DNA from 2 places in the Paenibacillus polygoni genome. Region 2 is predicted to be linked to the other one. Evidence: a T-box and tRNA genes for the amino acid it is inferred to sense, from the RefSeq annotation. Region 2 holds a T-box; the other holds one or more tRNA genes.
The links. A T-box is a leader RNA that pairs with one kind of tRNA and senses whether it is charged. The one in region 2 lies ahead of QPK24_RS19210 (valine--tRNA ligase), so its partner is inferred to be a tRNA-Val.

Region 1: it has a tRNA-Val gene. The T-box ahead of QPK24_RS19210 (valine--tRNA ligase) is inferred to sense a tRNA for this amino acid. The anticodon was not compared.

What each region holds. Positions count from the first base shown of each region.
Region 1 covers NZ_CP127162.1:3,652,472-3,655,887, forward strand. Annotated here, with positions in the region: gene QPK24_RS17495 (stalk domain-containing protein) at 1-172, opposite strand, end outside; gene QPK24_RS17500 (hypothetical protein) at 320-511, opposite strand; gene QPK24_RS17505 (DUF3892 domain-containing protein) at 734-973, opposite strand; gene QPK24_RS17510 (GNAT family N-acetyltransferase) at 1,105-1,548, opposite strand; gene QPK24_RS17515 (hypothetical protein) at 1,687-1,902, opposite strand; tRNA gene QPK24_RS17520 (tRNA-Val) at 2,036-2,108, shown strand; gene QPK24_RS17525 (hypothetical protein) at 2,226-2,546, opposite strand; gene QPK24_RS17530 (YjcZ family sporulation protein) at 2,674-2,799, opposite strand; gene QPK24_RS17535 (WGxxGxxG family protein) at 2,911-3,297, opposite strand.
Region 2 covers NZ_CP127162.1:4,011,309-4,014,724, reverse strand. Annotated here, with positions in the region: gene QPK24_RS19215 (LysM peptidoglycan-binding domain-containing protein) at 1-1,191, shown strand, start outside; T-box leader at 1,424-1,707, shown strand; gene QPK24_RS19210 (valine--tRNA ligase) at 1,796-3,416, shown strand, end outside.

The DNA of each region.
Region 1 (3,416 bases), 360 kb from region 2:
GTTCACGCACAGGAGCATAGGTTGTCCCATTAATATAATAACCGCCACCACTGACATCATTGCCATTGACTACGACACGAATTTTTTCTGTGATTGAATCTGCAAATAACATAGATCCACTGCCTGCAAGAGAAAAGACAAGTACCAAGGCAAGTGTTCTCCTCCATTTCATCGGTCTATATTACCTCCTTCAAAAAAGTTATATCTATTTATACTTCAACGAGCAAGACAAGTTGCGGAAAAAAGTCGTTTTTTCTTCTAGAATAAATAAGAACCGCATTATTTCTCATATCTTATGAGAAAAAAGCGGCTCATTCGATTATCCTTTGGGTTTCGTTAAGATGCAAGGTACACCTTTACCTACAGCGCCTGGCTCTCGCATACGTGCAGCATAGGCCATTCCTATGTCGCATGGCGTCTTACACACCTCACAGACTTCGGAAGTAACCACCCTCATCCCGCGAACTTTCTCCTTTTTTGCCACCACTTTTTTCCCTTTGCCTTTTGTCATGGCCCTATTCCCCGCTTCCCTTGTCAGGCGAGAGGTCTCGGTCTGCCCCCGAACTCCTCGCCTAGGTAAGGTATTGTATGGGAGTCGGCGCAAGAAGGTGCATGGGAACCCAAATTTTATAGTCACCTGTACTCTATGCTAAGTGACACGCAAAAAAAGGAGCCTCCAAGGGCTCCCTTTTCATATATTACCGGACCAATTCCGGTTTTATGCTTGTAAACTTTACTCAAATATCGGCAATTGATCTAGGTTGTTGCTTGGATCTCCGTCTGCATCCCCGCGAATCCGGAGGGATCCTCCTTTTGCCTTAAATACGTTGGCTCCTGCAATCTTTCCAGTCTCAACCTCGTTTAATGCCTGGTTATAGTCCAGCACACGACCTCCGGAAGTTTTAAATGCGGTTAGATCGCCATCTCCATTTTTCTGAACAGCGACAAAGTGCTCGCGCGTGTTATTTTCCATTAGAACAACACTCCTTTTTGCACTACATTTAGTGTATTTACCTATACCGAGTACGAAATAAAATAGGTATTGTGAGCCTCGGCAAATATAGTGTGTCCCAAAAAAGAATGCTCTATGTAAATAGGCTGAGGTTACAATGCTTTTTGCATCCGTACATGTAATATGCCTGCATCATAAAACGGTTCATCCGATATCACTTCATAACCCAGTTTAGCGTAGAAGCCTTCCGCCCGGCACTGTGCATCAAGGATCGAGTACGCTAGACCCAGCTCTCTAGCACGTTCTTCTAGCGCCATAATTAATACACGGCCGTAACCATGAACACGGTAGTCTTTCAGAACGGCTACACGCTGAAGTTTTGCTGTATCCTTTTTATAGTAAATGAGACGGCCTGTCGCTACCATCTGCTGTCCGTCCTGAATAAGAATATGGTGCGCATCGGGAGAAATGACATCATACTGGTCAATTTCTTCTTCTAAGGGAACGTTTTGTTCCTTTACAAACACCTCTTTACGAATATGCAGGCCTTGTTCTAATTGTTCCTCTGTTGTTACATTAATAATTTCAGCTGGCACTAAATATCCCCCTCTGCTTTAGCTCTTCGATGCTCTAAACTCATAAAACTCACGCTATTATACAACAATACAGCAGAAATAAGCCAGCCCGAAGGAACGGACTGACTTATTGTATCTTAGGCAAGCGGCAAGCTTCGTTTAAGGTATTAGTATTTCCTCATCGGTAGAAGAATAAACGTCATCCCTTATCGAAGGAGAGTACACATCATCGATAATAGGCAGCTCGGATTCAGGACCCATCCTCTCTTGCAGCATTATTGTTTCTTCTGATGGCTCTAATGTACATCCTGATAGGTTTAGCAGCAAGACTGCAATGATGCAGCTTGCCATGAACGTGCCGCGTTTTCTTTTCATAGGATGGTAATCCTCCAGATGATCATTCTTCCTTTTAGGATGTGTCAAAGGAGTAGATTTTAAACATGTAAACTTCTGATTGACACTATAAAACAAGCCTGATAATATAAAATTATTCTTTAAAACTAAACTTGATCTGTTAGCTCAGCTGGGAGAGCACTATCTTGACAGGGTAGGGGTCAGTGGTTCGAGCCCACTACAGATCATATCTTAAATTACAAAAAAAAACCCATGGAGCAGTAATTGCCTCATGGTTTTTTTGTATTAAAAGAATCTATTCTAGCTACCTTCACTCGTTACTAAGTATAAAACGCTGAACAATTTTAATCTTCCTCCTCCCTCAGTGCTGCATTCACTTGTTCAATTTGCTGTAGGACCGCATTTTGAAATTTCAATTCTTTTATGATTACTCCATACTCTTCGTTTAGCGATTTTACGGTTTCGTTCGATTCATTCAGGTAATTTACTTTGATAAAATCCACCTGAGCTTCATCATCAGCAAATTTGTTCATTGCACTACTCATTATGTTGTCCTTGTATTCTGCTTTTTTAATCCGCTGTTCCAGTTTTTCAGCTTCCTGTTCCAGATATTCGACGCGGCTGCTGATTTCTCTTTCCCATACCTCTAAGTCTTCTTGTTCCACTACGCTTCATCCTTCCCTATGATTCATCCATCTTGCTATGTATATATAAACCAAAACATACGGATCAATCACGGTTCTCACAAAAAAAAAGAGCACCAGCTATTAACCGGTGCCCTCTTTTCATTGCTTAGTAAAGAATTGTTTTAGAAATGATAACCAACAGGATGAAAAGGACAAGGATTGCTCCAATTGATGTCCATCCACCGCCGTATCCTCCACCGAAACCATATCCGTATCCAGATACTTCGCTCATTGTCGTCTCCTCCTTATCACTAAGGTATGAGATAATATATGATCAAAGCTGGAATGTGGCAGGGCAGAAGTCTATTATGGTTATAAAACTTTATCCAAATCTTATCCTATGTTATTTCGCGTGTTGCGGTTTACCTTCTTGTTTATCACGACGCATACCAGCTAAACCAATCAGACCGAGCAACCCAAGCCATCCCCAGTTGCCACTGCTACCGTCTGTAGAATTTGCATTCACACTATTTGTACCGTACGTACCCGTACCTGTACCATATCCGTTATACCCGTTTGTGTTGTCATTCATGCTACGGGAACGAGACATGTTGGAGTATCCTCCTTGGAGAGAATCGTTATACCCTCTTGAATCATAATGGCCTTTCGTCTCATTCACCTGATTCGTTGTAGAATTGGTTTTCATGTGACTGCTTTCAGCCATAGCTGGGACTGCAATAGCCATAGAGATACTTGCTGCTGCGAGCATGGTTGCCATTTTCTTTTTCATAACAGTCATACACCTCCAGATAAGTTTTGGTTGCGATTATAGGTTCCCCGTCAGCAAAAAAACTTATTCGACAATGTAACTGGAGGATATAGGGCAACAAAAAAACTCACCGTTTGCAG
Region 2 (3,416 bases):
CATTTGCTGTTGTCAGGTGTGTATGTTGGTGAGAATCAGGAACAGGAAGGTTTGCAGCACCTGATCCCGGTGGAGATTACGATTCCGCTTAGCCGGGTTGCCTCTGTGGAGGAGATCGCTGTTGAGATTGAGAATTTTGACGTTGACCTATTGTCAACAAGAAGCTTGAATATTACCGGGGTGTTGTCTCTCAGAGGAATTGAAGGGATTCAAACAGAGGAAAGTCCTGCCTGGAATTCGGACGAATTTACGGTAGTACACACGAATTCTGCTTCTGAACAGGGAAATAGCGAACCAAAAGAGGATAGTGAAAATAATTTGTATCTATACGATTCTGCCAGGGAAGATGGCGCAGTTTCCTTTGAGCAAGAACGCACAAGTGACACTTCTCCAGAACCGCCTAGATTTTATGCTCCTTATATAACACCGACTTCAGTTCATGATGAGGAGCAGGAGGAGCGAGACGTTTGGAATCTTCCTTATGAGACCCTTTCTGTCGATGATGGTACGGATCAGCAGGAAGATTCTATTATAGAAGAGCAGAGAATAGAGAACCAAGAGAACGGGGAGCTAAGAGAGACAAAAGATATCCAGGACGTGAAAGAAGATAATTCTGCGATTGAGCATTCTGATGCGCCAGAAGTTTGGCATTTTGAAACGCCTGTGGAGTCTGTTGAGGTTATAGGTCATCAAGAAGCAGGAACACCTATAGAAGAACCAGCAGCAGAACCTGCCGCGATCCAGCGAGACGATCAGGAGATTACCTGGGAGGATGAGGGCGTGCTGCTTACAGCAGATGTACCTCAGCCAGAGACAGAAGACGAGAAACCGGAGCTAAAGGTAGCCTTTGGCAGTAAAAAAGAGAGTGATGCACCTGCTGCTGATTCGTATGGAATTACCTCTCTTCTGCAAAAGAGCAAGAGAACGGAAGAAGTATTACAGTTAGAAGAGCAGATTCCAGTTGAAAAGCGGGAAGAAGAGCAGATAGAAGATGTACAGTGGAAGAACCTATTTCTTGGCGGTAGTTCTGAACAGACGCCATTTAAGAGGGTCAAGCTCTGTATAGTACAGCGGGAAGAAACCTTGGATACGATTGCAGATAGATATCAGCTAAGTACGCGTGAGTTACAGCTGTATAATCGTTTATCCGAGCAGTCCATTGAAGAGGGACAGGTGCTTTATATTCCGTAACAAATCGTAAAATGATGTGTTCTTGGACGTAACAACGACCAGGGACACTTTTTTTATTATCATGTTGGCGCTTCATGAAACTTAGCTAGAATCTTGCTCCAGTCTTTCCCTATACGGAAAATAGGTGCTCGCCTGTTGACGAATTTAGACTAGAAATGTATGATGTCTGTAGGATTGGGGATACAATGAATATAATTCATTGTGGTTCGTATAGATCTCTTGAATTACACATGGAACAACGAAGAACGGGAGTAGTAAGCAGTAAACCCTTCAGAGAGTGGAATCGATTGGTGTGAGATTCTGCAGGATACTTTACTGATCCGAAGTCACCCGGGAGTTGCCCTTTTGAATGCTTTCGTATGCTTTGTACATAGAGAGCACTAGAATGTGGCCGGCTGCAGCCGTTATACTGCCTAACAAAGTGTCATATCAAGCCCGCAAACTAAAGTTTGTGGTCATCATGTTTTGGTATGAAACAAAGGTGGTACCGCGAAAGAATGACCTTTCGTCCTTTGAGGATGAAGGGTCTTTTTGTTTTTTTTATCGTTACTTGCTACTGATGAAAAAATGAATTTTGATTTCTAAAATAACAGGAGGAATGTATATGTCTGAAGCAACAAATCAACCAAATCAGCCGAAACAGCCGAATCAGACGGAAATGCCAACAACGTATGATCCGCATGCTGCGGAGCAGAAGTGGTACCCGTATTGGATGGAGAACAATTTCTTTAAAGCAGGTCAGCGCAAGGATGCGCAGCCTTTTACCATTGTGATTCCACCGCCAAACGTAACGGGTATGCTTCATATCGGTCATGCGCTGGACTTTACCCTTCAGGATATTATTATCCGTGCGAAACGGATGCAAGGTTATGACGCGCTCTGGCTGCCTGGTTCTGACCATGCTGGTATCGCAACACAAACCAAAGTAGAACAGAAGCTAAGAGAAGACGGGATTACTCGTTATGATCTTGGACGTGAAAAGTTCCTCGAGAAGGTATGGGACTGGAAAGAAGAATATAACAATACAATCCGCTCTCAATGGGCAAAAATGGGCTTGTCTCTTGATTATTCCCGTGAGCGTTTTACGCTGGATGAAGGGTTATCGAAAGCCGTACGTGAAGTGTTTGTAAAACTGTATAATAAAGGTCTTATCTACCGCGGGAAACGTATCATTAACTGGGATCCGGCAGCACGTACTGCGTTATCTGATATTGAAGTTGAATATAAAGAAGTACAAGGCCACTTGTACCATCTGAAATATGATTTAAAAGACGGCAGCGGCTCTATTACCGTTGCAACGACAAGACCAGAAACCATGCTTGGTGATACGGCTGTTGCGGTTCATCCCGAAGATGACCGTTACAAAGATATGATTGGCAAAGTATTAGTACTGCCGATTATTGGCCGTGAAATTCCTGTTATTGCAGACGAATATGTAGAAAAAGAGTTTGGTAGCGGAGCGGTAAAAATTACGCCTGCGCACGATCCAAATGACTTCGAAGTTGGTCTGCGTCACGACCTGCCGCAAATCACGGTTATGGATGAGACAGGTACTATGAATGAGGAAGCTGGTAAATATAAAGGGCTTGACCGCAGTGAGTGCCGTAAGCAGATCGTTGCTGACCTTAAGGAACTGGGTGTACTTATTAATATTGAAGACCATGTACATCAAGTGGGTCATAGTGAGCGTTCAGGTGCTGTTGTAGAGCCTTATCTGTCTACACAGTGGTTTGTTGCGATGCAGCCGCTTGCGGAAAAAGCGATTGAAGCTCAGAAGAACGGAAAAGGGGTAAACTTTGTTCCCGATCGTTTTGAGAGAACGTATCTTCACTGGATTGAAAATATTCGCGACTGGTGTATTTCTCGTCAGCTCTGGTGGGGACACCGTATTCCAGCGTGGTACTGTAATGCTTGCGGAGAGCTTCATGTTAGTCAGGAAGACCTCACGACTTGTACCAAATGCGGCTCTCAAGATCTTCGTCAAGATGAAGATGTACTTGATACTTGGTTCAGTTCGGCGTTATGGCCGTTCTCTACGCTCGGCTGGCCTGAAGATACAGAGGATTTGAAACGCTACTATCCAACTTCTGTTCTTGTAACTGGCTACGATATTATCTACTTCTGGGTAGCTCGTATGATCTTTACAGCACTTGAATTTACGGATGAAATTCCGTTTAAAGACGTATTGATGCACGGACTTGTACGTGATGCTGATGGCCGCAAAA